Regions from separate parts of the Bradyrhizobium sp. 31Argb genome, predicted to be linked through region 1. Evidence: riboswitches for the same ligand, from Rfam matches in the RefSeq annotation. Region 1 holds a riboswitch; each other region holds the start of a gene.
What was found. Region 1 has a riboswitch for cobalamin ahead of AAFX91_RS27450 (DUF1636 domain-containing protein). Riboswitches for the same ligand answer to the same signal wherever they lie in the genome.
Positions count from the first base shown of each region.

Region 1 (7,083 bases):
ACCTATTCAAATGCCGCGATTGCAAGCACAACGGCGGCAAGGATCGGACCTGCATCGGCGACAAGCGGGCGATCATGTGCGCTGACTGCGCCTACGCACTGCCCAATGATCACGAACCTAGAAATATCGCCACGGACAAGCACCCGCAATCTGTGCGTTAGGAACTTTGTTCAATCTCAAGATCCTTCTAATATTTGCACTGCCGCAGGCAGGACAGAAGTACCAAGACTCACTTGCGATTACCCTCGGACCCGGACTGGGATTGCTACCGCACATCGTTCGATGACATTGAAAACCGTCACAAGCATCATAACCGATGAATGCAACTTCAGGGGCGGGATAACCTGAACAATACACTTTCGTTCCAGTCCAGCATTTGTCACCGTCCCCTTTTGAATCACTCCCCACGTATGTCATTCCCAGATCGGTGCAGTCTGCTGGCGACCCAAAGCGAAATGGGGCTGTCCCGATCCAGATTCCCCGGCTCCGCAAATGCATCCCTGGTTAGCAAGATAGCGCTTACTGCGAAGACTATCCTGAATAGGATCATAGAAGAGCCTCCCTATCTGTGACAGATGTGGAGGGGGATATCTGACCCACCGCAGAAGATATTTGAGCAACCAGAGACGCCTGTAAAGAAAGATCCGTATGTCGCACGACTCACCAGTGGTCAATCGCGCTCATTGCTTTCCTTTTGCTTGATGATTTCGCGGAGAGACTTCGGCCGCGGAGGTGACCTGTAGCGGCCCTCCCACGAGGCCGCGATCACGCCCTCGAAGGGAGCTTCCCCCGAGTGCAACTCGGCATTCCGCTATCGGTTGTGACTAGTTTAGCGTTCGCCGCGCCAGGCCCTGCCACCGAAATGCCCATGCCGATCCTCGACGAGACAACGCAGCCTGATCCGGCAGGGATGGAGGAGGTGCTAAATCGAAATGACCATCATACGCTGGATGCGAAGGACCATCACGGGTCGATGTCGCATTTGGGTCAAACTGAAGAAGAACGTGCGGTGATGGCCGAACAATTCGCAGGCGCATATTTGCTGAAGTAGAAATCCCGGCTTGGTCGGGGTGGGGTACCTGGCATTGCCGGCTACAAGGCGATCAACGCACTGGACTCTATGATCGGCCATCATACGCCGCGACACGAAGCTCTTGGTTGGGCTGCGGCGCGCGCATCGATGATGTGGCAAACTTCATTCCAGCTCGCCTGACCGCTGTTCTCTTCGTGCTGCGCGCCCCGGTCTTCGCAGGGTGGTCATGCATGATGCGCGATGCGAACCGGCGCCGCTCGATTAATGCCGGCTGGCTCGAAGCCGCCATAGCTGGAGCGCTCGGCGAGCGGCTCAGCGGTCCGCGAGCGTATCACGAGACCATCGCGGCGGGAACTCGAGGCGCTCGCGAGGGCTGAGCTCGCGATCGTGGTCAACCCGAACGATCCCGACGGAAAGCATCATGATCAGAGTGAACTTCTTTCGATCCTGCCGCGTGTCGGCCGTCTAGTGATCGACGAAAGCTTTACCGAGCTAGCCCTGGCTTATCACCTGCGCCCGATCAGTCCCTCTTCGCCGTCCTTGGTCGCCCTGATCTTTCGCGGACCATCTCCTTTTTCGCCATTTTGATGGCCTGGCGGGCGTCGGTGGAGCCCTCGGGCGCGACGATGTCCCCGTCCTCGGCGGCATCTGGTTCGGACATCATCCGGCGTGGTCCCTTTGGCTTGACAAGTTGCGGCCCAGAGCAAATGGTCGGCCCGCGTTGGTGCCTGTTCTGCGACAGGCGAAGAGGGAATGCGATAGGGCTCGAGCCAAACGGCTTGGCCTGAAAAGCAGCCGCCCCCGCGACCGTGACCGGAGAGATGCCCGAAGCCACTGATCCCCTGGGGATCGGGAAGGCGGGGATCGAAGGGAAAGACCCTGCTCCGCAAGCCGGGAGACCTGCCAGCGCAACGTTGAGACCGGCGGACGGGGTGTTCCGCGACGGGGAAAGCGAAGCCTCCTCAAGGACGGTTCGTGCACCTCATCGCTTCCCGCCGTCAATTCAGGAAGGGGCGATGATCGTCACTCTTCACGTTTGCATCACATGCCGCCCGGGCCAGACGCTCGGGGAAGGCGAGATTACGCCCGGTGCGCGCCTGCATGCCGCTATTCTCGACGCGGGCGTGCCTGACGGCGTCGTCGTTCCCGTCGAATGCCTGTCCGCCTGTAACCAGGGCTGCTCGGTCGCGCTCAGCGCGCCGGGACGGTGGTCCTATGTCTACGGTCGCTTGTCCGATGGCAACGCGCACGACGTGATTGCCGGCGCGTCAGCTTACGCGGCGGCACCCGATGGCATCGTGCCATGGCGCAGCCGGCCGGAGATCTTCCGCAAACAATCGCTCGCTCGCATTCCACCTATCGCCGCCCTGCCAGAAGCCGCGGAATGAACACGCTCGCAAAAGTCCCTGTCACGGTCGTCACTGGCTTGGCATCACTCTGGAAGACGCGCCGAAATTCGATCGCGGCTGCGCCGCGCGAGGCGTCATGAGTACGGTCGCTATCAAGGGCTGGTGCCCTGGCGCGTTGCGGCCGATGCAGTCAGGCGACGGGCTCGTGGTCCGCGTGCGCCCCTATGGCGGAAGGCTCGATGCGGCACAGGCGGCAGGGCTGGCTGATCTGGCAGAGTGTTACGGCAACGGCTTGATCGACTTGACCAGCCGGGCCAACTTCCAGATCAGAGGCGTGAGTGATCAGGGACACTTGTCTCTGCTCGACGGTCTCGCCCAATTGAAGCTGCTTGACCATGATCCGGAGGCCGAGTCGCATCGCAACATCCTGGTGACACCGTTCTGGGGCATAGGCGATGACACGCGTTCGCTCGCAGCCGAACTGGAGCAGGCCCTTGCCGGCAGTGGGCTAGCTCTTCCGACCAAATTTGGCTTCGCTGTCGATGACGGCAAGGAACGGGTGCTTGCTGGCGCATCCGCGGACATTCGGATCGAGCGTGGCCGCGCGGGCGGCCTTTTGGTGCGCGCCGATGGCGCTGAGTTTGGTCGCTCCGTTACGCGCGGCGACGCTGTGAGCGTTGCAGTCGCGCTTGCCGAATGGTTCATTACCTCAGGCGGCACCAGCGGCAGGCGAGGGCGCATGGCCGCCCACATCATGGCCGGCGCGAGATTGCCGGATGCACTGCTCGGTAGGACCGAGCCCGCACCGACGATCGCTGTGCCTCGTCCCGGTCTTTGTCCGCTGGGTGCGATGGTCGGCGTCGCATTCGGGCAACTGCCCCATTCGGCGCTTCGGCTTATTGCCGCAGATGCGCAAGGGTTGCGTATGACACCGTGGCGGATGATTCTTGCTGAGGGAGCACGCACGATGCCGCGCGGTGCGGACCTCATCACCGAGGCCGATGACCCAGCGCTTCGCGTCATCGCTTGCAGCGGCGCGCCGCGCTGCCGCGAGGCTCTTGCCGATACCCGCACGCTGGCTGCCGCGCTTGCGCCGCACATCGCCGCGGACGCGCGCCTCCACGTTTCGGGCTGCGCCAAGGGCTGCGCGCATTCCGGGGCGACCGCGATCACGCTGGTTGCGACCAGCGCCGGATTCGATCTCATCCGCGACGGCTCGCCGCGCGCCGCGCCAGTTATGCGTGGCTTGAGCCACGGCGTCATCATCGAAAATCCCTCCATGCTGGCGGGAGGACGCTGATGCCGCACATTTATGAAACCGACGGTGCAGCGATCTATCGACAGTCCTTTGCCACCATCCGCGCCGAGGCGGACTTGACGCGCTTCACGCCCGATGAAGAACAGGTGGTCGTGCGCATGATCCATGCCGCCGGCATGGTAGGGCTCGAGGCCCATATCCGTTTCACGCCCGGCATGGTGGCGGCGGCGCGGGATGCGCTGCAGGCCGGCGCGCCCGTACTTTGCGACACGCGTATGGTGTCCGAGGGCATTACACGCGCGCGGTTGCCGGCGGTCAATGCCATCGTCTGCACGCTCGGCGACCCCGCCGTTCACGTACTGGCACAATCCATGCGCGATACCCGTTCGGCCGCGGCACTGGAACTGTGGCGACCGCACCTCGATGGCGCCCTTGTCGCGATCGGCAACGCGCCCACCGCGCTGTTTCACCTCCTCAACATGCTGGAGGATCGCGATTGCCCGAGGCCGGCTGCAATCATTGGCTGTCCGGTCGGCTTCGTCGGCGCGGCTGAATCCAAGGCCGCGCTGATGGCCGATCCGCCGGCGCCCGCCCTGACAATTGAAGGACGCCTCGGCGGCTCGGCGATCACCGTCGCCGCCGTGAACGCGCTCGCGAGCCGGAGCGAATAGCGATGGGGCGCATCATTTGCTGCGGCCTCGGGCCAGGCAATCCGGACTTGATGAGCGTGCGCGCGGACCGCGAGGTGCGCGCAGCCAGGCACGTCGCCTATTTCCGCAAGAAAGGGCGTCCCGGTCAGGCCCGCCGCATTGTCGAAGGCATGCTGGCCGCCAATGTCTCCGAATATCCGATGGAATATCCGGTCACCACCGAGCTCTCCTTCGACAGTCCGGATTACCTTCGCGTGCTCGCCGGCTTCTATGAAGAATGGGCGGAGCGTCTGGCGCGGCTTGCGCTCGCGGTCGATGTCGTCGTGCTCTGCGAAGGCGATCCCTACTTCTATGGCTCCTTCATGCATTTGCACGCGGGCCTGCGAGGCCGCGTCGAGATCGAGGTGATCGCGGGCATTCCGGGCATGGCCGGCTGCTGGAATGTGGTCGGTCAGCCGATTGCGTTGGGCGATGACGTGACGACCGTCTTGATGGGCACAATGGCGGAGGATGAACTCGAACGGCGGATGCGCAATTCGGACGCGCTCGTCGTCATGAAGACCGGGCGCAACCTCCAAAAGGTGCGCCGTGCGCTCGCCTCCGCCGGTCGTCTCAATGATGCCTGGCTGGTCGAGCGCGGCACCATGCCGGGCGAGCGTGTCGCGCGGCTGGTCGATGTCGAGGAAACCGATTGCCCCTATTTTGCAATCGTGCTCGTGCATGGAACGGGATGGCGCGCGGACAACATCGCATGACGGGATCGCTGACGATCGCGGGACTTGGGCCGGGCGATGAGGCGCTGGTCACGCCGGAGGTGACGGCCGCGCTAGCTACCGCGACCGACATTCTGGGCTATGCGCCCTATGTCGCGCGCGTAGCGCCGCGCGAAGGGCTCACGTTCCATCCGTCGGACAATCGCATGGAGTTGCAACGCGCAGCCCACGCTTTGCGGCTGGCATCAGAGGGACGCAACGTGGTGCTGGTATCCTCTGGCGATTCCGGCATCTTTGCGATGGCTTCTGCCGTGTTCGAAGCGCTCGAAGAGACGCCGCAATACCAGGGGCTTCCGATCCGGGTGCTCCCTGGCGTGACCGCAATGCTGGCGGCGGCCGCGCGCGCCGGCGCGCCGCTCGGACACGATTTCTGTGCCATTAATCTCTCCGACAATCTGAAATCGTGGGCGGTGATCGAGAAACGGCTGCGGCTTGCGGCCGAAGCTGATTTTGCCATCGCGATGTACAATCCGCGCTCGGCGAGCCGGCTGGAGGGATTTGGACGCGCGCTCTCAGTGTTGAAGGAGGCCGGGTGCGGCGACCGTCTCGTGATATTCGCGCGCGCGGTCAGCACACCCGATGAGCGGATTGAAATGATCAAATTGAGCGAGGCGTTGCCCGAGATGGCCGACATGCGTACGCTCGTGATCATCGGCAATTCGGCGACGCGACGCGTTGGCCGCTGGGTCTATGCGCCGAGGCACGCCCGATGACCGAGCCATTGCATCACCTCGGCCACGCTTTCCATCCGCGTCCGCTCAGGCAGAGGCGGCCGCGAGATCATGATCACGGGAAGGCCGAGCGCACGCGCAGCGTCGATTTTTGCGCGCGCGCCTTCGCCCCCGGAATTGCGGGCGACAATCCATTCGATGCCGCGCGTGCGCATCATCTCCAGCTCACTTTGAAGAGTGAATGGCCCGCGCGACACGATGACGTCGGCATCGAATGGCAGTGCGCCCTCGGGCGGGTCGACGAATCGCAAGGTGTAGGCATGCTGCGGCTTCGCGCCGAACGGCGCGATGTGTTGCCGGCCGATGGCAAGAAAGACGCGCGCCCGATTTTCCGGCAAGGCGGCGACGGCGGACGCGACATCCGCAACCTCGATCCAGTTATCGTCAGTCGCCTTGGCCCAAGGCACACGCTCGATCGCGATCAGAGGCGTTCCGCTTGCCGCGCACGCGGCAGCCGCGTTGCGGCTCATTTCGGCCGCAAACGGATGGGTTGCATCAACGACATGCGTAATGGCTTCGCGGCGAATATAGTCGGCAAGTCCGTTCGCGCCGCCGAATCCACCGACGCGGGTGGGCAGTGGCTGGTCGGCGGGGTTGCGGGTGCGTCCGCCATAGGAGTAGATCGCTTCGAGGCCCGCCCGCGCAATTGCTGCAGCGAGCAAATTGGCCTCAGTCGTTCCGCCCAGAATGAGGGCGCGCGTCATGGCTGATCCCTGGCTGACCATCATCGGTATCGGCGAGGATGGCCTTGCCGGCCTCTCCGAGGCAAGCCGAAAGGCGCTTTTTGAAGCCGAAACCGTCTTTGGTGGCGAGCGCCATCTTGCGCTCGCAGGCATAACCGAACGCACCCGGCCCTGGCCAGTGCCGTTCGATGCCGACGCTGTGCTGAGCTGCCGCGGCCGCCCGACGGCGGTGCTCGCCTCGGGCGACCCGTTCTGGCATGGCGTCGGCGGCAGTCTTGCGGAGAAGCTCGAGGCAGGCGAGTGGATCGCGCATTCCGCGCCTTCGACATTCTCGCTCGCCGCAGCGCGGCTCGGCTGGCGTCTTGAGTCCGTCATCTGTCTCGGACTGCACGCCGCGCCGTTCGAACGGCTCGTGCCGCATCTCGCGCGCGGCGCACAGATCATTTGCCTGGTGCGCGATGCCAGGGCGGCTGGTGACCTTGCGAGATGGTTGACAGAGCAGGGGTGGGACGCATCGTCGTTCTGGACCCTCGCCGCGCTGGGCGGCCCACGTGAGAAGATCATGCAGCATCGCGCAGACAGCTATGCCGGTGATTTGGCCGATGG
Region 1 covers NZ_JBEGDB010000175.1:240-7,322, forward strand. The annotation lists partial or broken gene AAFX91_RS27430 (hypothetical protein) at 1-161, shown strand, start outside; gene AAFX91_RS27435 (hypothetical protein) at 869-1,051, shown strand; partial or broken gene AAFX91_RS27440 (CobD/CbiB family cobalamin biosynthesis protein) at 1,073-1,368, shown strand; gene AAFX91_RS27445 (hypothetical protein) at 1,421-1,621, shown strand; cobalamin riboswitch at 1,739-1,956, shown strand; gene AAFX91_RS27450 (DUF1636 domain-containing protein) at 2,050-2,421, shown strand; gene cobG (precorrin-3B synthase) at 2,519-3,682, shown strand; gene AAFX91_RS27460 (precorrin-8X methylmutase) at 3,682-4,311, shown strand; gene AAFX91_RS27465 (precorrin-2 C(20)-methyltransferase) at 4,314-5,045, shown strand; gene cobJ (precorrin-3B C(17)-methyltransferase) at 5,042-5,776, shown strand; gene AAFX91_RS27475 (cobalt-precorrin-6A reductase) at 5,752-6,498, opposite strand; gene AAFX91_RS27480 (bifunctional cobalt-precorrin-7 (C(5))-methyltransferase/cobalt-precorrin-6B (C(15))-methyltransferase) at 6,497-7,083, shown strand, end outside.

Region 2 (7,083 bases), on a different contig from region 1:
TGAAAATGTTCTCGCCGCGCAAGTACACCTTCCAGGTCTCATCGATCTTGTATTCGGTATAGAGGTCGACGCGGACGTAAGGGTCCAGTGGCTGCGTCTCGTTTGAACCGCTGTAGCGTTTCGACACCGCGAGCACGCGCGGCTCGATCAGCCAATCCTTGATCGGTGTGATGGGGAACGAGAATCTCGCCAGGTTTTCCGGCCGGCGCGCCAGCGTCAGGCCGGTCGAAAGATCCTTGGCCTGCAGGTAGGTATAGGCGGCGTTGAATTTCAGGTAGCCCGGCAGGATATCGACGTTGACCCCGAGCTCCAGTCCGTCGGTTTCGGCGCGCGAGACGTTGACGTAGTGCCCGAGCGGATGCGCCGCATCGGTCACAAAGTCGATCAGGTTGCTGAACCGGTTGCCGAAGCCGGTCAGCGAAACCACGACGCGGCCTCCGAACAGGCTTTGGTCGATGCCGGCGTCGTAGCCGAAGCTTTCCTCGGGGCTGAGCGCGGAATTGCCGTAAGTCGGCGCATACAGTTGATAGAGCGTTGGCGCCTTGGCGCCTGTCCCGGCGCTCGCATGCAGCTTGGTGCCGGTCTTCGCGATCGTGTACGCCGCGGTGGTTCGCCATGTCTCGAACCGTGCGACGTCAACGACGTCGTCAACCCGGCCGCCCATCGTGATGTTGAGCCGCTCGCCGATCGGCAGTTGCCACAGTGCGAAGACTGAATTCGTGTCCTGTGTCCCGGCGAGCTGTGGCGTCGGCGCGCCGGCAATCGGCAGCAGGTTGGTGGTGGAGGTGCTCGCCGTTTCATGCTGGACGCGCGATCCGATGATGAGCGATCCGAGCGGGCCGACCTTCAGGTTGCCCTGATATTCCAGGCCTGTGCTGTCGCCGACGAAATTGGAGAGGATGGAGGTCGTGTTCTGCGGCAGCTTGTTGGTCTTGTAGGTGACGTCGTCGAACGAGCGATCGATGTGCGTTTCAAACGCGCTCACGCTATGGGTGAGGATGCCACCGAACGTGTCGAATGAGGCGCGTCCTCAGACCTGCTCGAGAAGGCGCGTCGCGCTCGACGGCGTGTCCGGGAACGTTCCGCTGGCCTGGTCGTAGGCGGACCGCGTGAACGAGGCCAGCATGCCCGTCTCCAGGCGCACGCCTTCGCCGGCGTCGTAGCCGACGCGTGCTGAGCCGCCGACGCGGTCGAAGCCGTCGCGCTCGAGGGGACCATACTTGGCTTCGAGCGCGGGGATGCGATAGCCGTAGCGTGAAAAGCCGTTGCTATGCTGCCCGTTTCCCGTGAATGCGTAGGACCACGGCCCCGAGGTTCCGGTCAGCGATGCGCTGCTGCTCGCCGTGCCGTAGCTTCCTCCCTCGGTGCTCACGTCGAGCTGTGCTGGACCGGCGCCCTTCTTGGTGATGATGTTGACTACGCCACCCATCGCGTCCGATCCGTAGAGTGCGCTCTGCGGGCCTTTCAGCACCTCGATCCGCTCGATCGCGCTCGGGGCGAACATCGCGAAATCGAAATCGCCACTGGCGGCGGTCGGATCGTTGACCCTGATGCCATCGATCATGACCAGCGTCTGACCGGTATTCGCGCCGCGCAAGCGCACATTGGTCGTTGCGCCTGGCCCGCCGCTTTCGGTGATATCGAGCCCGGGCACCGTCCGCAGCGCGTCGACGAGCGAGGTCGGATTGCTGGTCGCGAGCACTTCGTGCGTGACCACGCTAACCGAGCTTCCGGTACGGCTCGCCGGCTCCAGCGTACGGTCGGGGGTGACAACGACTTCGGGAGTTGCAGGAGCGGCTTCGGTACTGGGCGCTGGGCGCGCAGGACCAGTCGTTGAAGACCTTTCCCTGTTCCTCGTGGGAGGTTTGGACCGGACCTCCGGATTGATGACAACAGCAGGAAGCTGTTCGGGACCCGATTGGGCCATCGCGCCAGTGTGACTGCATGCGACAACGGCCGCACACCCGGCAAGAAAACGCCGCAAGCTCATAAATGCCCTTCCGCCGACCCACCGTCGAACGAGTTGATACTCGTCAACGGCCGGTCTCCTGGCTCGCGGTCGTTTCCCGATCCGCCTTCCCAAACCTGCTTGGCAGGTCCAGTGGCATTCGGATCGCAAATATCCGCTTACAGTTGCGGGGGCAGCCGCGGCGTTGGGAAGATTCCCGCACCGCGTTCCCGTTTCACCCTACAAGGGCACCGATGACGCGCGCAAAGAAGCACAAGGCGGAGCAAAACTCAAATCGATAACGATCAGAACCCAACAGCATTTTTCCAGATCGCTGATAGCGGCGACCTGAATGACGAACACAGAAAGTTGCTGACAGGCGAAAGGACGGCAGATGGCCAATCCTACAGCCTTATGCGAGCATGACATGTCACCCACACGCGGCGCTAGACCTGGATGATTCTGCTGACGTGAGCATCGACAGATTCAACGGAGGAACAGGAAATGTCGCTCCCATGCAAACTCGAACGCAGCCTCCTCAGCCACGACGAATACGAGACGATCCGCCTCACGCATCATCCCGCCATCTATGACGTCGAGCCGACCGATCTTGCGGACATGCGATCCCGCTTGCGCAAGATGCGCGATAAGGAGCGAACGCTCGGCCGACAAAAGCGGCGAGAGACGCGCGGAAAAGGTCAAGCTCGCGGCGCGAACTTCCCTGGAACCGCCGAGCGCCCTTCGGAACGCAAGCAGGTCTTTGCCGCAGCACTGAAGCGGGTAAACGGCGAGCTCAGGCGTCTTCACAACCTGGCAGCTCGGATCGCCAATGTCGAAGCGGCTCGAAAGGCTCTCGCGCTGCGAGCCGCGAGCTTTATTCCCTATCCCTCCGCCGGATCCACCGCCAACGAAGGCATGGTGCCGCGCTTGAGCACGCGCCGAAGAAAGATCGTCACGGGCGCGCGAATCGGACGAGTGTCGCAGGCGACGAAAGTCGCTCAGGCAATCCGCGATGCGCGAGGTGCATGAGCCTGCGCTGACCGGCCCGGGCAAGCTCGATCGGCCAAGTTAGCGGTAATCTCAGCCGTCAAAACGATCCAAAAACCGAACCCAATATCAAGACGGCAACAAGTGCGATAATGCAACTGACGATCACGGTCATCACCGTGTCGAGATGGCTTTCACGGTGAGTCAGACCACTGATTTGCAATAGCAGCAACACCGTGCCGTTGTGGGGGAGGGCGTCGAGAGTGCCCGCGCTCATCGTTGTTATGCGATGCATCAATTCGGTATCGATGTGATGCTCCGTGCCAAGACGCAAGAAGTCGTCGCCAAATGCATTGAGCACAATTGCCATACCGCCAGAAGCAGTACCAGTCAGCCCCGCCAGCACATTCATAGAGACAGCCAATGAGACCAGCGGTCCTCCGGAAATCGAGAATACCGCATCGCGAACCGTCGCAAATGCCGGCAACGCGGCAACCACTGCGCCGAATCCGACAAGACTAGCGATCATCAACATCGGCAAGGCTGCAGAATTCGCCCCGGCGTCGAGACTTTCGCGCAAGGATGGCAAACGTCGGAGGTTGATGAGAAGGACCGTCAAGTTTGCCGCCGCGAGAGCCACGACAACTGACCAGACGCCGGACACGGCCCCGATCGTAGTACCGCCCCACTCGGGCTCGGACAGGAACGAAAAATCGAGGCGCGGGAATACGACAAGCGACATCAAGAAATTCGTGAGGATAACGACGATGAGGGGCAGTACGGCCAGGGCGAAGGGAGGCACATTCTCGGCCTGCTTGCCGTGCGGCAACTCGGCCGGGTCGAAGTCGCCCGCCGGCGCCGCTTGCTCGCGAACCATCTCGTCAACGACAGGAGTGGTATCCGCCTCGCCTCCGTAACCTTCGCCAGCCTTGCGCGCGGCAGCCTCGGCCCGGCCGAGCCACCACATGCCGAAGGCGAAGATGATAGCGGATGCGATGATACTCAGCCCGGGGGCCGCGAAGGTGGTGGTGCCGAAGTACGGCATCGGAATGGCGTTGTTGACCGAGGGGGTTCCCGGCATCACTGACATGGTGAACGTGAATGCACCGAGGCCGACCGTTGCCGGCAACAAGCGGCGCGGGATGTTCGCGGCCCGGAACATCTCGTGAGCCATGGGCGCCAGCACAAAAAATGCGACGAACACACTCACGCCGCCGTAGGTCACAATAGCCGAGGCGATCACCACCGCGAGGATCGCGCGGCTGGCTCCCAACTTGTTGGTCAAATACTGCGCGATGGAGCTGATCGAACCGCTGTCGCCCATAAGCTTTCCGAACAACCCGCCTAGCAGAAACATGGGGAACCACTGCGCGACGAACCGCGCCGCTCCGGCCATGAACGTCTGCGTCCAGTGCGCGAGCAGCGGTTCGCCCGAGAATACGGCCGCGATGAGCGCCGCCAGCGGAGAGACCAGCAGAACACTCACTCCACGGTACGCGAGCCACATGAGCAGGGCTAAACCAAGCAATATCCCAATGAGTCCCATGGCTCAGGCCTCCCTCAGCAACGACTTGAGATATGCGATTCGATGACGTTGGTGCTCGTCCGCGCGCACTGCCAAACTCCGGTCGCCCATGCAGGCTCTCCCAAAAGTGCTGATCTAGGTTGTGCGCGCTTTCACGACATCGCCAGCGCCAGCCGCAGTCGGCTCGAAGCATTGGCGCGGAAGAAGGAAGATCCATGTGACGAGCACAAAAGGCGCGGTCAGCGCGGGGATGGCGAACGGCGTCAACGCAACGTTCAGCGCCGCTTGTGCGATGACGGTGAACAGCGTGCCCAGCATGGCGTAGATCGCGACTCGCCAGCTCGGTCGGTAGAACACGGTACCCAGCGCGATCGCGGTCAGTACCGGGCTGAAGCCGAGAAGCCCGCCAGTGATCAGGTCGCTTTCAGCGCCGAAAAGATGGGCCACCAGGACTGCCAGTATCGCGCCGGCGAGAGCGAACGCGGCGGCAGTCAATGAGTTCACGGCCAGGCCAGCGAGCAGCAGCAGGGCCGCCACAGCACTCGCCTTCAGGAAGACCTGTGAGATGCTTTGAAGCACGCCCTGGAAGAGGTCGATGAGCTTGAGCGGGCTGGCCTCATAGGGTTGAAAGGCGGTGATGACGTTGCCGGACGGCAGCGCAGTCCCTACGAGACCGGAAAAACCATACGTAGCCAACAAGAGGAGCCACGTCGTCAGCACGAATGGAAATGTGAGGCTGGATACACCCCAGGGCTTGACGGCGTTGGCAGTCCCGAGCATCACGATGACCGAAACCGACGCTCCCAGCACCACATACACCCACATGAGCGCGCTCGGCGATAAAAATGTCGCCAACGCGAGTCCGACGAGGACGGCGTTGTATCCATAGAGCCCGGAATAGAGCGGCTCGTTATCGACGTGAAGCCATTGCGCCGTTAGGTTTGCTACGACGACCGCGACGATCCCCGCAATTGCCACTCGGGGTACGCCGGCCGCGTGTGAACCCCAGGCGATCGCGGCCAGAAAGAGAATCCCGGTCAGCGGGTTGTTCTGAAACATAACTTGTCCGATGCTGCGCAAATTGATGTCCAAGAACCGCAATGCACCTGACGATGCGGAGAGGTGTTCCCACTTTGCCAAGATCGTTTCCATTGCAGCCTCCTTGAACGTGTCGGCACCGGCTGTTGGAGATCATCTGTTGGCGCCGTCGATCCCTATCGCCATAGATAAGGCGGAGGTAGCGCTGCGCCGATGACCTCCTTGCGTACCAGTCCCCAGAACTCCCGTACTTTGGCTTTCACCTGCGCGGTTTCACGGCCCAGCACCTTGAAGATCAGGCCGGCATCATTGGGCAGGTGACAGGCGCCGGACGCCACGCCTTCCGCGAGGTTCACATCGGCTTCCGCACGCTCGTGGATGCGTTCTGCCTTGTCCTTGGGGGCGCACAGGATCACGTTGGCGAACACATCAAAGGAGTTCATCACGCCAGTTTGCCGCATCAGATATCGGCGCGGCTCGATCACCAGCTTCTCTGCGAACAAGGGGCGACCATCGGGCCGCGTGGCCGACGTTGATATCGACAATACGGTTGCTCCGAAGCACTCGTCGGGACGATGGTGCTTGCGGCCGGGTTGAATGATTTCCGAAAACAGCAGTGTGGCCGACGGCGCCACGCAGATCTGTGTGTCGCTGAGAAACCGCGAGTGCCGGTGCGGGATCACGGGATCCGGAAGAAACTCCAGGTATGCGTCATCGGCAAGCGTGATAGTCTGGCTCTGCGCCGCATAGTTGGCGTCCATCGCGTGAATCTTGGTTGCCGATTGCGAGGTGAGGTGTGCCTGCGCGCGTGAACCAAGGGTAATGTCAAGAGCGAGCCGGTCCCCCTGCAGCACGCAGCCGGTGGTGGTGATTAGAAACACGCAGGCCATGTCAGGCATTTCTTCATCGCAATGCAGCGCGCGCTGCACCATGTACGGCGCGTGCCGCTGCAAGTTCGCCAGGATCGTTTGGCCGGAGCGGTGCTCGAAGCCGAGACGTAGGAGACCTGTCTTGCCGACACTGCCACTCCTCATCTGCGGCGGTTCATCCTGGAACGGAGCGAATTCCGGCATCGATGCGCCGAGCGCTTCGGCGCGGGCCCAGGGAGGGAAGGCCGCCGGTATCATGCTGGCCGCCGTGCCCGCGGATTGATATCGAACAGAAACTCTCGTTCGATCAGCGCAACCAACTCCGGAATGCCTTCCCCCGTCTTGCAGTTCGTGAACAGGAACGGCTTTCTGCCGCGCATCATCTGTGAATCCTGTTTCATCACCTCAAGGCTGGCCCCGACATAGGGTGCAAGATCGGTCTTGTTGATGACCAGGATGTCGGAATACGTGATCCCGGGTCCGTTCTTGCGCGGGATCTTGTCGCCCGCGGCGACGTCGATCACATATATGAAATAGTCCACCAACGCCGGCGAGAAGGTCAGCGTCAGATTATCGCCTCCGCTTTCGATCAGCACGACGTCGCTATCCGGAAAGCGCCGTTCCATATCCTCGACCGCGGCGAGGTTCATGCTTGGGTCTTCGCGCACCGCGGTATGAGGGCAGGCACCAGTCTCCACGCCGAGGATGCGTTCCTG
Region 2 covers NZ_JBEGDB010000002.1:34,700-41,782, forward strand. The annotation lists gene AAFX91_RS00700 (TonB-dependent receptor) at 1-985, opposite strand, end outside; gene AAFX91_RS00705 (TonB-dependent receptor) at 1,031-1,990, opposite strand; cobalamin riboswitch at 2,021-2,219, opposite strand; gene AAFX91_RS00710 (hypothetical protein) at 2,579-2,977, shown strand; gene AAFX91_RS00715 (GntP family permease) at 3,036-4,481, opposite strand; gene yut (urea transporter) at 4,596-5,612, opposite strand; gene AAFX91_RS00725 (urease accessory protein UreD) at 5,675-6,625, opposite strand; gene ureG (urease accessory protein UreG) at 6,622-7,083, opposite strand, start outside.
Region 2: linked by a shared signal. The riboswitch ahead of AAFX91_RS00705 (TonB-dependent receptor) and the one ahead of AAFX91_RS27450 (DUF1636 domain-containing protein) in region 1 are both predicted to bind cobalamin.

Region 3 (7,083 bases), on a different contig from region 1:
TGCGGCGAGAACATCAGCCATATCAGTGAGAAGCCCATCAAATGTGATGCCCGGCGGGGCTTAAAGCATGATCCGGAAAAGTGGGAACCGGTTTTCCGAAAAGATCATGCTCAAACAGAGAGCCAGATCATGATCCGCTCGGATCATGATCTGGCGCGAAAATATCGGCTGGGCGTTATTTGTCCATGAAGGCCGCTGCATGGCTGACCCGGCGAACCGCGACCGAGCGACATGCGGCATTAAAGCGGCGAGACAAGCCACTCGCATTGCAGCAATGATCTGGCATGACCGATCCGGCAAGAAAGCTGCGCGTCCTGATCCCCGAGGGGGCGAGCACTTCGGCGCGCGAGGCGATCACGATCCTCGGTCTTGCCGGCCACCATGTCGAAGTCTGCGATCCCTCGCCCTGGTGCCTGTCGCGCTATTCGCGCTTTGTGCGGAAATTCCACCGCTGCCCGGGGTTGCGCCACGACCCCGAGGGATTCCTTGGTTATATCGAGCGGCTCCTGGAGGCACCGTTCGACGTGCTGCTGCCGACCCATGAGCAGGGTTTTCTGTTCGCGCGCGCCGAGGCGCGATTGAAGGGCCGCGTCGGCCTGGCGCTGCCGCGGTTCGACAATTACCGGATGGTGCACAGCAAGGCCGGCTTCAGCCGCCTGCTCGACCGGTTGGGTCTGCCGCAGCCGCCGACGCGGATCGTGACCTCGGAGAGCGAGCTGCGTGAGGCCATCCGCTTTCCCTCCGTGATCAAGACTTCGGTCGGCACGGCAAGCCGCGGCATCTGGTTCGTGCGCGACGAAGCCGATTTCAACATCGCGCTATACGAGCTCGGCGCGAGCGATACCTTTGCCGACGAGCTTCTAGTCCAGGATCTCGTCACCGGCACCACGGAGAAGGCGCAGTCGGTATTTTGCTTTGGGAAACTGGTCGGTTTCCACGCCTACCGGCAGGTCGCGCCCGGCGTCGGCGGCGGCGAGGCGATCAAGGAAAGCGTCAGCCGTCCGCAGGTGCACGCCTATCTGGAAGCGATTGGAGAAACGCTGGCCTGGCACGGCGCGCTGTCGGTCGATTACGTGATGCCGATCGACAGCTCCGTGCCGCTCCTGATCGATTGCAATCCGCGCCTGGTCGAGCCGCTCAACGCCTTCCGCGCCGGCACCGATCTGGTCGATCTCCTGCTGCGCGTTTCGCTCGGCGAGACGCCAAAACCCTTGCCTGAGAGCCGCACCGGCGTGCGGACGCATTTGGCGATGCAGGCGTTGCTCGGCCAGGCCTCCCGCGGCGGTACCAGGCGCGACATTCTGGTTGAGTGCGGCGATCTCCTGAAGACCTCAGGGCCCTACAACGCCAGCACCGAGGAGTTGACGCCGGTGCAGCTCGATTGGCTCAGTGCCGTGCCGCTGGCGATGACGGCCGGCCTCACTTTGGTCTCGCCGAAACTGGCAAGGACGGTCGCCCGCGGCGGCTTCGGCGCGCATCTGCTCGACCTGAAGAGCATCCGCAAGATCGAGCGCGAGGATTTCGCCGGACTGCATCAGCCGCCGTAGCCGCCGTAGGGTGGGCAAAGCGCAGCGTGCCCACCTTCCCTTGCACCGCCCGTGAAATGGTGGGCACGCTGCGCTTTGCCCACCCTACAATTCTGGGCAACGCTCTCACCCCGTCATTGCGAGCGCAGCGAAGCAATCCACGTCTCCGCTAGCGGCGCGATGGATTGCTTCGCTTACACTCGCAATGACGGGAGGCGTCTCACAACGGCTCGTCGTCCGGGCCGTAGCGATCGCGCTTCGGCGTGGCGATGTCGCCGTCTTCGTAGTCGTCGTCCTCGTCGTGGCGCGCAGGTGGAGGCGGCGGCTTCGGCTTGCCGCCTTCCTGCTTTGGAGGTTGGTTTGTCTTCCCGATCCCGCCCATATCGATCTCCCGCCATCACGACATAATGGCTGATTCGGGCGGGACAAGCCGGTCCGCGCGCAGGCCACGGACCGGCCGATTGCTTCAGAACGTCGCGCCGGCCTTTACGAGGAAAGTGCGGCCCGGCAGCGGATAGGCGTTGAAGCGGCCGGGCGTGAAGTTCGAGGCGATGGCGTAGTCGTAATAGAGCGCATTGAGCAGGTTGTTGACGCTGACCGACCAGAAGAAATGCTCATAGGCGCCGCTGAGCTTGAGGTCGATCGTCGCATCGCCCGGAATGCGCGTTTGCGTATTGGCCTGGTCGTTATCCATGACGCGCGAGCTCCAGGCGCGCAGCGTGGCATCGAGCACGAGATAGTTGTCCCAGATATTCCAGGTCACGCCGAGATTGCCGGTGTAGCGCGACACCAGCGGCACGTCGTTGCCCGCGAACTGTCCCTCGCGGAACACAGCACGCGTGTAAGCCATGCCGCCGCGCAGCGACACGGTATCGCTGACGCGCAGCGAAGCCTGCGTCTCCGAGCCATAGCGCCGGGTCGGCTCGAGGTTGACGTTGAAGAACAGCACCGGATTGAAATGGATCTCGTTCTCGAGGTCCATGTTGTAGACGCTGGTCTGCACCTGGAATCGGCCCGTCTTGACGCGGAATCCGCCTTCGACGTCATGCGAGGTCTGGGTCTTCAACTGGAAATTCTGCGGCAGCGGATTGAAGAAGGCGTCGAACGCGGGACCCGTCGAGACGCGCTCGTCGACATCGGGCGTGCGGAAGGCGTGCGCGGCGCGGGCGAACACCGAGAACATTTCGGTGAAGCGATGCTCGACGCCGACATGCAGCGCGTAGTTGGTCTCGCTCTGGTCGAGCGGCGTCGCCTGCGCGTCGAAGGCGAACGGCGCGTTCGGATCGTAGCGGTCGCGCGCGTTGAGCCAGGTGTTCTGCACCCGCGCGCCATAGGAGAAATCGGTCGTGGGCAATAGGCCGACCGTGTGCATCCAATAGCCGGCGAGCGACTGCTGCGACAGGTCGTAGGTATGGATCGGCGGCACGCCCCGGAACGCGCCGCGCTGCTGGTTGAACGTCGCGTCGTAATAGTCGATGCCGGTCAGGATCGACGACGGAATCCCGAAGATCGAATTGTTGATGCTCAGCCGCGGCGTGATCGACCAGGTCTGCAGCGCGGCGTCATTGTAGGTGGATGTCGCGCTGATGAATGGTGAGGCGCCGAAGAATCCGCTTTGCGTGTCCTTCTGGCGGTAGCCGCCATCGACGATCAGGTCGACGCCGTTCAGAAGCGTCTTGGTGAAGCCAGCCGTCGCGCTCGCGCCCTGCTGGTTGCCGTAGTCGAACGGTGTGGCGGCGCCCCTGCGGTCGGTGACGAGTTGGTTGATGCCGGCGGATGGGTCGACGATCCGGCCGCCCGGAAAGCCCAGCTTCTGGTCGTCGCCGGTCACCGTCAGGAATGCTTTCAGGTCCGGCGTCGTGTAGTTGAGATTGCCGACGCCGTTGCGCTGGTCGAGCGCATTGTTCACGCGGTAGCCGTCGGACTTGATGCCGTTGCCGTAGAACGACGCCGACCATGGCCCGGAATTCATCGCGGTCGAGATCGCGGCCATGCGCTGGTTGAAGGAGCCGTACCCGGCTTCGCCCCGGATCGAGACCGGCGGGCCGCCGATGCCGGTCTTGGTGACGATGTTGATCACGCCGCCGATCGCGTTGTCGCCGTAGAGTACGGCGCCGCTGTTGCCGCGGGTGATCTCGATGCGCTCGATCGAATCCAGCGGGATGGTCGAGAGATCGACCTGCGCCATGTCGATGTCGTTGAGGCGCCGCCCGTTGAGCAGGAACAGCGTGTTGGCGGTGGCGAACGCGCCGAAGCCGCGCAGGTCGACCGAGGTCTTGGCGCCGTTTACGCCGCCATAGAGCGATTGAAGCTGCACGCCGGGCGCCTGCGCGATGATCTCCGGCAAGGTGTGCGATGGCGAATGCGCGATGTCGTCGGCGGTGATCACGGTCGAGGACGTCCCGACGATGCCGGCGAACTGCGGGCTGCCGCCGCTGCCACCGGATGAAGCTCCGCTAGCGGCGCCGCCGCCCGAGCCCGCGCCGCCGGCCGGTTGCGCGGTGGTCGGCACCTGGCCCGGCGCGGGACGCCGGGGGCCTGGAGTGCCGTCGGAAGCGGGCTTGGCACGGGTGCGGTTGTGGTCGCCAGGCGCTCTGACCTCGACCGGTGGCAATTGTTCGGAGGACGCTTCCTGCGCCTGCGCGGCAGAAACGTACAAGGCGGGCGCCAGCATGCTCGACGCGAGCAGGAGTGCCCGGCGTTGCTTGGTGGCGGTGATAGCAGAGAACATCGGCGAGACCTCGGTATGACGTCAGTGGCACGTCACAGCGATCCGAGGCTCACCATCGCGTTTCGCGCTTCAGGTGAAGCAAATGCCTGTACTCCCCGACCGACATCGTCGCGTGTGACCACGTAAGACGGCAGGTCTCCTGGCTCGCGGGTCGTTACCCTTCGTCGCCTTCCCAGGACCGAGACGCCCAGTGGCATAAGACGAAGGATTCACCGCATACAGTTGCGGGGGCAGCCGCGGCTTGAGGGAAGTTTCCCGGTACCGCATTCCCTTTTGATCCCGATAGGAACCGTCGGGGCCATCTAGGATTTTGGCGACGCCCGAGTCAATCCCGGCGAAACTGCGGCGCCCCATCCCCAATACGCTTTTTTGTTCCGGTGTCGCTTGTCTGCCACCGAATTCGCTGCAAGAAGCAGGGCGCGATGAGTGCACAGGATTTCACGATAGCGGCGGGTCTCGCCGCGCGGCGGCGGTTGGGGGCGACCGTTGCGATGATTGCGTTGGTTGCCGTGCTGATGCTGATCTCGCTCGGCACCGGCCCGGTGCGGCTGTCGCCGCTGACGGTGATCGAGGCGTTGTTCGGTGGCGGCAGCGATGTAACGCAGGTGATCGTGCGCGAGATCCGCCTGCCGCGGACCATCCTGGCGTTCGCGATCGGCGCCATTCTCGGCCTGTCAGGCGCGGCGCTGCAGGGCCTGTTGCGCAATCCCTTAGCCTCGCCCTCGCTGTTCGGCGCGCCGCAATCGGCGGCGTTCGGCGCGGTGCTGGTGATCGCGCTCGGGCTGGCCGATGTCCGCTCCTACGCGCTGCCGGTCGCCGCCATCATCGCCGCGTTCGGCTCGGTGTTCGTGCTGCTCGCGATCGCTGGCCGCAATGCGGGGCTGTTGATCCTGATCCTCGCCGGGCTTGCGATTTCGAGCCTTGCGGGCGCTGCGACGGCGCTGGTGATGAACCTCGCCAGCAATCCGTTCCTGGTGCTGGAGATCGCGTTCTGGCTGCTCGGCTCGCTGGAGGATCGCAGCTTCCAGCATGTCGCGCTGGCGCTGCCGTTCATCGTTGCCGGCGCGGCCATCCTGCTGTCGCAGGCCAGCGCCTTCCGTGCGCTCACGCTTGGCGAAGAGACCGCGCAAAGTCTCGGCGTCGATGTCGGCCGCCTGCGGCTGTTCGTGATCACAGGCGTTGCGCTCGGCGTCGGCGGCGCGGTGGCGGTCACCGGCACCATCGGCTTCATTGGCTTGGTCGCGCCGCATCTGATGCGGCCCGTGATCGGCCACGACCCGGCGCGGCTCTTGGTGCCCAGCGCGCTCGCGGGCTCGGCGCTGTTGCTCGCGGCCGATATCGCGGTGCGCATCATCCCGTCGACCTCGGACATCAAGGTCGGCGTCCTGACCTCGATCATCGGTGTGCCGTTCTTCCTCTATCTCATCGTACGCGAGCGCCGCGCGCTCGGCGGAGGCGTCGCATGACGGCGCTTGTCGCAGAACATCTTAACGTCGCGCTCGCCGGCCGCCGCGTGCTCAGCGACGTGTCGCTGCAACTCGCCTCAGGTCATCTCGTCGCCCTGGTCGGTCCGAACGGAGCCGGCAAGACCACGCTCTTGCGCGCGCTCGCCGGTCTCATTCCCTCCGATGGTGTCATCAAGGTGGGTGGCGAGGCGCTCGCCGCGCTGCCGCTGCGCGAACGGGCCAAACGCTTCGGCTATCTTCCGCAAGGGCACATGGTGCACTGGCCGCTGCCCGCGCGCGACATCGTCGCGCTCGGCCGCTATCCGCATGGTGCCACCGATCCGGCACGGCTGTCCCCGCGCGATGTCGAGGCGGTGGTGCGGGCGATGCAGGCGGCCGACGTCATGGAGTTCGCCGAGCGCCGCGTCACCGAGCTTTCCGGCGGCGAGCGCAGCCGCGTCGCACTGGCGCGCGTGTTTGCGGTGGAGGCGCCGATCATCCTGGCGGACGAGCCCACCGCCTCGCTCGATCCGCGCCACCAGATCGACGTCATGAAGGGGTTGCGTGCGGCAGCCGACAAGGGCGTGCTGGTGATCGTGGTGACGCACGACCTCGGCCTTGCCGCGCGCTTTGCCGACCATGCGCTGGTGCTGTCGCAGGGCCGCCTCGCCTCGCAGGGCGCGCCCGCGGACGCGCTGTCGGAAGCAGTGATGGCCGACGTGTTTCGTATCAGCGCCTTCCGCGCCGAATATCAGCGCGAGACGGTGATCGTGCCGTGGGCGGAGATCTGATGCGGCGCCTCGCTGCATTCCTTGCAGCGTTCGCCCTGTCCACCACTGTCGCGCTTGCGGCGAGCGCGCCGCGCATCGTCTCGATGAACGTCTGCAGCGATCAGTTGCTGCTCTCGCTCGCCGATCCCCAGCAGATCCTGGGCCTCAGCCGATTCTCCCGCGAGGCCTGGCAATCATTCGCCGCCGACAAGGCGCGCCGCTTCCCGATTCTCTCCGGCGGCGCGGAGGACGTGCTGGTGCTGAAGCCCGACATCGTCGTCGCCAGCCTGTTCGACAAGCGCGCAACGCGCGAGCTCTTGAAAGCAAACGGCCTTCATCTCGTCGAGTTCAGCGTGCCGCGCACGCTGGACGAGGTGAAGGACCAGATCCGCGAGATGGGCGAGATCGTGCAGCATCCGGACCGCGCAAAGGTCGCGATTGCAAGGCTCGACGCCGCGATCGCCCAAGCGCGCGAGGCCGCGACCGGCAAGCACTATCGCGTGCTGCCGCTGGCGCGCCGTGGCTGGGTGTCCGGCAGCGACAGCCTGGTGTCGTCGCTGCTCATCGAAGCTGGCCTCCTCAATCCCGCCGGCGACCTCGGCGTCGCAGCC
Region 3 covers NZ_JBEGDB010000240.1:3,844-10,926, forward strand. The annotation lists gene AAFX91_RS31945 (MFS transporter) at 1-21, opposite strand, end outside; gene AAFX91_RS31950 (hypothetical protein) at 285-1,547, shown strand; gene AAFX91_RS31955 (hypothetical protein) at 1,747-1,908, opposite strand; gene AAFX91_RS31960 (TonB-dependent receptor) at 1,993-4,257, opposite strand; cobalamin riboswitch at 4,369-4,566, opposite strand; gene AAFX91_RS31965 (FecCD family ABC transporter permease) at 4,749-5,723, shown strand; gene AAFX91_RS31970 (ABC transporter ATP-binding protein) at 5,720-6,493, shown strand; gene AAFX91_RS31975 (ABC transporter substrate-binding protein) at 6,493-7,083, shown strand, end outside.
Region 3: linked by a shared signal. The riboswitch ahead of AAFX91_RS31960 (TonB-dependent receptor) and the one ahead of AAFX91_RS27450 (DUF1636 domain-containing protein) in region 1 are both predicted to bind cobalamin.

Region 4 (7,083 bases), on a different contig from region 1:
CTGGTCGGCTTCCGGCGTCCCGGTCCTGAAATCGGGATCGTCCAGATGCTGTGTATGCTTCAGAGCCCATGCCGCCTTGTCCGTGATCGAGGGCACCTCGCGGTACATGTTGAACAGCTCGCCTTCATCGAGCCCCAGGCTCTCGACGATGTACTGGAAAGTATGGGTGTGCACGGCCTCCTCGAATGCCTGCCGCAATAGATATTGCCGGCATTCCGGATTGGTCAGATGGCGATAGATCGCCAGCACGATGTTGTTGGCGACGAGGCTTTCGGACGCCGCGAAGAAGCCGAGATTGCGCTTGATCGCGCGGCGCTCGTCCTCAGTCAGGCCGTCGCGCGATTTCCACAGCGCGATGTCGGCCTGCATCGAGACTTCCGTCGGCATCCAGTGGTTGTTGCAGGCGGCAAGATATTTCTCCCACGCCCATTTGTATTTCAGCGGCAGCAACTGATTGACGTCGGCGCGGCAGTTGATCATCCGCTTGTCGTCGACCGAGACACGGCCGCCATGGCGATCGATGGCGCCGAGGCCGGTCTGGTTGCCGGCTGCGGCGAGGTTCATGACGGGGATGGCCGCGTGGCGCGCGGGCGCGGTGGGCTCTGACCAGTCGAGCATGGTGTTATTCCTTATTCCGCTGTTCACTGGCAGGCTTCGCATTCGGGATTGTCGATCGAGCAGGCGATGGCGCCGGACAAGTCCGGGGCGGTGGACATCGCCGGGGCAACTGTAACGGCGTTGAGCTTGCCGTCGGTGCCCTTCAGCGTCGACTTCTCGACATGGGTGGCGCTGCGCGAGCGCAGGTAATAGGTCGTCTTCAGGCCGCGCTGCCAGGCCAGGCGATACAGCGCATCGAGCTTCTTGCCGGAGGGGTTGGCGATATAGAGGTTGAGCGACTGCGACTGGTCGATCCATTTCTGCCGCCGCGCCGCCGCCTCGATCAGCCAGGCGCTGTCGATCTCGAACGCGGTCGCGTAGAGCGCCTTGACATCATCGGGGATGCGGTCGATCGCACCGAGACTGCCATCGAAATATTTGAGGTCGCTGACCATCACCTCGTCCCACAGCCCGCGCGCCTTGAGATCGCGGACCAGGAAGGCGTTCACGACCGTGAAGTCGCCGGACATGTTGGATTTGACATAGAGATTCTGGTAGGCGGGCTCGATCGACTGCGCCACGCCGCAGATGTTGGAGATGGTTGCCGTCGGCGCGATCGCCATCACGTTGGAATTGCGCATGCCGACCGTCTTGACGCGCTCGCGCAAGCCGTCCCAGTCCAGCGTGCGCGAGCGGTCCATCGCGACTTCACCGCGCGCTTCGGCAAGCAGCTCGATCGAATCGATCGGCAGGATGCCCTGGCTCCACAGCGATCCCTCGAACGACGGATAACGGCCGCGCTCGGCGGCGAGATCGACGGAAGCCGAGATCGCGTGATAGGCGATCGCCTCCATGCTGGTGTCGGCGAAGGTGACCGCCGCGTCGGACGCAAGCGGGATACGAAGCACATGCAGCGCATCCTGAAATCCCATCAACCCGAGGCCGACCGGCCGGTGCCGCAGGTTGGAGCGCCGTGCCTCGGGGATGGTGTAGAAATTGATGTCGATGACATTGTCGAGCATCCGCATCGCGGTCGCGACCGTCCGCTTCAGCCTGACCGAGTCGAGCCCGCGCTCGCCGATATGGTTGAGCAGGTTGATCGAACCGAGATTGCAGACCGCGGTCTCCTCGTCCGAAGTGTTGAGCGTGATCTCGGTGCAGAGATTGGAGGAATGGATCACGCCGACATGGCGCTGCGGCGAACGCAAATTGCAGGGGTCCTTGAAGGTGATCCAGGGATGCCCGGTTTCGAACAGCATGGTCAGCATCTTGCGCCAGAGATCGACCGCGCGGATCTTCTTGGATACGCGCATCTCGCCGCGCGCGGCCTTGTCTTCGTAGGACGCGTAGCGCTCGGCAAAAGCCTTGCCGTAGAGATCATGCAGATCGGGCGTCTCGTCCGGCGAGAACAGCGTCCATGCGCCATCGGCCTCGACGCGCTGCATGAAGAGATCGGGCACCCAGTTGGCGGTGTTCATGTCATGGGTGCGGCGACGATCGTCGCCCGTGTTCTTGCGCAGGTCCAAAAATTCTTCGACGTCGATGTGGCAGGTCTCGAGATAGGCGCAGACCGCGCCCTTGCGTTTTCCGCCCTGGTTGACGGCGATCGCGGTGTCGTTGGCAACTTTAAGGAACGGCACCACGCCCTGGCTCTCGCCATTGGTGCCCTTGATGTGCGCGCCAAGCCCACGCACGCGGGTCCAGTCATTACCGAGGCCGCCGGAATATTTGGCAAGCAGCGCGTTGTCCTTGATCGACTTGAAGATGCCGTCGAGATCATCAGGAACAGTGGTGAGAAAGCAGGACGACAGTTGCGGCCGCAGCGTGCCGGAATTGAACAGCGTCGGCGTCGACGCCATGAAGTCGAAGGAGGACAGGAGATTGTAGAACTCGATCGCGCGTGCCTCGCGGTCGATCTCGCGCAATGCCAGACCCATGGCGACACGCATGAAGAAGGCTTGCGGCAATTCGATCCGGTCGCCGCGGACATGCAGGAAATAGCGATCATAAAGCGTCTGCAAGCCGAGGAACTGGAACGCGAGATCGCGCTCCGGCTTCAGCGCCGCGGCGAGCTTGTTCAGGTCGAAGCGGCCGAGCTCGGGATCGAGCAATTCGGCGCGGATGCCGGCCTTGATGTAGACCGGGAAGTATTCGCCATAACGCACGGCCATGTCCGCCTGCGACGCAGTGGTTGGTGCGCCCTGCACGAAGGACAGCACTTCGGTGCGGAGCTTGTCGAGCAGCAGGCGCGCGCTGACATAGGCGTAATTCGGCTCCTGCTCAACCAGCGTGCGCGCCGCCATCACGCTGGCGAGCGCGAGTTCATCCTGGCTGATGCCGTCATACAGATTGCGCTGGATTTCTGCCACCACAGGCGCGGCATCGACGCCGTCGACCCCGGCGCAGGCCTCGCCGACGATCATCGCCAGCCGCGCATGGTCGAGCGGCACCTTGTTGCCGTCCGCGAGCGTGACGTGGATGATTGGGCCGGCCGCGGCCTTTGCTGATTTCGCGGCCTGCTGCTCGGCGCGCTGCCGCGCCCGCTCCTCGCGATAGAGCACGTAGGCGCGCGCCACCTTGTGATGGCCGCTGCGCATCAGCGCCAGTTCAACCTGGTCCTGGATGTCTTCGATATGAAAGGTGCGGCCTTCGCTCATCCGGCGTGACAGCGCGCCGACGACTTCGGCGGTCAATTCCTCGACCGCTTCGTGCACGCGGCGCGACGCTGCCGCCGTATGACCCTCGACCGCGAGGAAGGCCTTGGTCATTGCCACCGAGATCTTGCCGGCATCGAATTGCGACACCGTGCCGTTGCGGCGGATCACCTGCATCGGCAGCCGCGCCTCCGGCGCCGCGATCGATTCGGGGCGCAGGTGAATGAGAGACGACGCGGTGGCTTCGCGATCGAGAGAGAGTGACATCTTGCAGACCCCGTGATGTTTGTTGGGGCCGGATGCCGGAGGCGACGCTGCGTGATGATGCCGGCGGCGCACCGGCATGAGCCTGCAAGCGACCGCCGGGACACCCCGCCCGTGGACGTTATTTGCTGTCACGGCAGGTCTCCTGGCTCGCAGGTCGGCGTTACTCCCCGTCTTCCCAATGCGATGCCGCATCAGTGACGTCTAAAGTCGGGAGCAACTCACTGCTTACAGTTGCGGGGGCAGCGCCGGATTCTCGCGATAAATGCGCGATCACTGGCTTCCCTCTTAGCCACCATTCCTTGCGTCATGATGGACCGTGACAGCTACATCTGGTGCGATTTGTGGAATGGTGTCAATGGGACGTATGGGCGAAGCGCAAAAATTTCGGTCCATGCCGTCGATGCTGTGAACAACCGGCGCCACGCGCACGTGATGTCATCCGAGTTGACCTTCGCGCGATCTTGCCGGTAAGTGAACGCGTCGTGGTTCTTCGGAGAGATCTTTTCCGGAGCTAAGAGGGAAGCCGGTGTAAAGCCGGAGCTGCCCCCGCAACTGTAAGCGGCGAGCCGCGGTCCACAATTGCCACTGAAGCCTGCAAAGCTTCGGGAAGGCCGGACCGCAGCAACGACCCGCGAGCCAGGAGACCTGCCTCGACAACATACACGTCCTCGGGCGGGGTGTCCCGGTGGTGCGGTTGCGATTCCGTGCACACCTCGCGCAGGGAATCCAGACGTGTCACTACGGCCTTTGCCCCCAACTCATGGGGTTAAGCCAATGTCTTCCACTTCACTTGCTGTTGCATCTCTCGGAACGCCGCGGATCGGTCCGCGCCGTGAACTGAAATTCGCGCTGGAACGCTTTTGGTCCGGCGCATCGGACGAAAAGACGCTGATCGAAACCGGCATCGGGCTCCGTGCGGCCAATTGGGCGCGGCAGAAGAAGCTCGGCATCACCGTGATCCCGTCGAACGATTTTTCGTTCTACGATCAGGTGCTCGACACCTGCGCGATGGTCGGCGCGATCCCGGAAACCTATGGCTGGACCGGCGGCGCAGTGCCGCTTGCGACCTATTTCGCGATGGCACGCGGCACCAAGGCCGACGCGCATGACGAGGCCTGCGGACATGGCCATCACGCGCACGGCGTGGCGGCGCTCGAAATGACGAAATGGTTCGACACCAACTATCATTACATGGTGCCGGAGCTTCGCAAGAACCAGTATTTTGCGCTCGCCTCGCGCAAGCCGATCGAAGAGTATGAGGAGGCGAAGGCACTGGGTTATCAGACGCGTCCCGTGCTGATCGGCCCGGTCACGTTCCTGAAACTGGCCAAGTCCAAGGACGCGCATTTCGACACGCTGTCGCTGCTCGACAGGCTCTTGCCGGTCTACATCGAAGTGTTGCGCGAGCTCGCTGCCCGCGGCGCGGAATGGGTGCAGATCGACGAGCCCTGTCTCGCAACTGATCTGGATGCCGCAGCTCAGCAAGCCCTACGGCGCGCCTATTCCGGAATCGCCAAAGCAGTGCCGGACATCAGGATCATGCTGGCGACCTGCTTCGGCGGGCTCGGCGGCAATCGTGCGGTCGCGTTTGACCTTCCGGTCGCCGGCCTGCATCTCGATCTCGTGCGCGCGCCTGAACAGCTCGGCGATCTCATGGATGTTCCGAAGCAGCGCGTGCTGTCGCTCGGCGTGATCGACGGCCGGAATGTCTGGCGCGCGGATCTGAGCCGGATCCTCGATCAGCTCGAGCCCGTTGTCGCAAAGCTCGGCAAGGAACACGTCCAGATCGCGCCATCGTGCTCGCTGCTTCATGTGCCAATCGATCTCGCGCTGGAGACGAAGCTCGATCCCGAGGTGAAGACCTGGCTCTCATTCTCGGCGCAGAAGCTCGAAGAACTTGCCGCCCTCGGCGCGGCTCTTGGAAGTGGCCGGGCCCATGCGTCCGAAGCGATCCGAGCATCCGATGCCGCCGCGGCCGCGCGCAAGATCTCGCCGCGGATTCACGATGTGAAGGTTGCCCAGCGTCTCGCCGCCATCGATGACGGCACGCGCCATCGTGCCAGCCGGTTCGCCGAGCGCGTCGAGGTGCAGCGCGAGCGGTTCAACCTGCCGCGCTTCCCGACCACGACCATCGGCTCCTTCCCGCAGACGACCGATGTCAGGAACGCACGCGCCGCGCATGCCAAGGGCGCACTCAGCGATACCGCCTACAAGACCTATCTGCAGCATCAGACCGCGCGCGCCATCCGTTGGCAGGAGAATATCGGGCTCGACGTCCTGGTCCATGGCGAGTTCGAACGCAACGACATGGTGCAGTATTTTGGCGAGCAGCTTTCCGGCTTCGCCTTCACCGAACTCGGCTGGGTGCAGTCCTACGGCTCGCGCTGCGTCCGGCCGCCGATCCTCTACGGCGATGTCTCACGACCGCAGCCGATGACAGTCGAATGGTGGCAGTTCGCGCAGTCGCTGACGACGAAGCCGGTGAAGGCGATGTTGACGGGCCCCGTGACCATCCTGAACTGGTCGTTTGTCCGCGACGACCTGCCGCGCAGCGAAGTGTGCCGACAGATCGCGCTCGCTATTCGGGATGAGGTGCACGATCTCGAAGCGGCCGGCGCCGGCATGATCCAGATCGACGAGGCAGCGCTGCGGGAAGGCCTGCCGCTGCGCAGGTCGGAATGGAAGACCTATCTCGATTGGGCGGTCGACAGTTTCCGCATCTGCGCCTCCGGCGTGCAGGACGAAACCCAGATCCACACCCATATGTGCTACTCCGAGTTCAACGACATCATCGACGCCATCGCGGCGATGGACGCCGATGTCATCTCGATCGAGACCTCGCGCTCGAAGATGGAATTGCTCGACGCCTTCCGGAACTACCGCTACCCGAACGAAATCGGTCCCGGCGTCTACGACATCCATTCGCCGCGCGTGCCTGACATTGGCGAGATCACCGATCTCCTCAAGCTCGCAAGGCAACGGCTCTCCGACACCCAGCTCTGGATCAATCCCGACTGCGGCTTGAAGACCCGCAAGTGGGAGGAGGTGCGTCCGGCGCTCGCCAACATGGTCGCTGCGGCGCGCGAATTGCGGTCGCTTGCCTAGTATTGCCGCCCCGTCTCGTATCCTCCGGCGGCTCGAGAAGGAGAACCCCATGCGCTTCTGGATTCAATGCACGAGGTTCGAGACGGGGCAGCCCATCCACATCAACATCGCGCTCGTCGGCAGCATGTGGCGCGACGGCGAGCGCACCGTGCTTGCCTTCGTCGGCGGCGATGGCGAGAGGATCGATGTCGCCGAAACGCCGGAGCACATTCTGGCCGTGCATCTCGGCGCGCCCGGGAGGGCATGACGATATGCAGTCGGTTAATAACGTCATTGCGAGGAGCAAAGCGACGAAGCAATCCATTTCGCCGCTTGCGGAGGTATGGATTGCTTCGTCGCTTGCGCTCCTCGCAATGACGGTGTCGTCTTGGCGAAGGCCAGGACCCATAACCACCGATGCCTGTTGTGGAGCGAGCAAGCAGATACGGCTTTGCGCACCAGGAGCATCTGTGGTTGATGG
Region 4 covers NZ_JBEGDB010000061.1:26,501-33,583, forward strand. The annotation lists gene AAFX91_RS14860 (ribonucleotide-diphosphate reductase subunit beta) at 1-618, opposite strand, end outside; gene AAFX91_RS14865 (ribonucleoside-diphosphate reductase subunit alpha) at 642-3,518, opposite strand; cobalamin riboswitch at 3,633-3,852, opposite strand; cobalamin riboswitch at 3,985-4,186, shown strand; gene metE (5-methyltetrahydropteroyltriglutamate--homocysteine S-methyltransferase) at 4,293-6,623, shown strand; gene AAFX91_RS14875 (hypothetical protein) at 6,673-6,870, shown strand.
Region 4: linked by a shared signal. The riboswitch ahead of metE (5-methyltetrahydropteroyltriglutamate--homocysteine S-methyltransferase) and the one ahead of AAFX91_RS27450 (DUF1636 domain-containing protein) in region 1 are both predicted to bind cobalamin.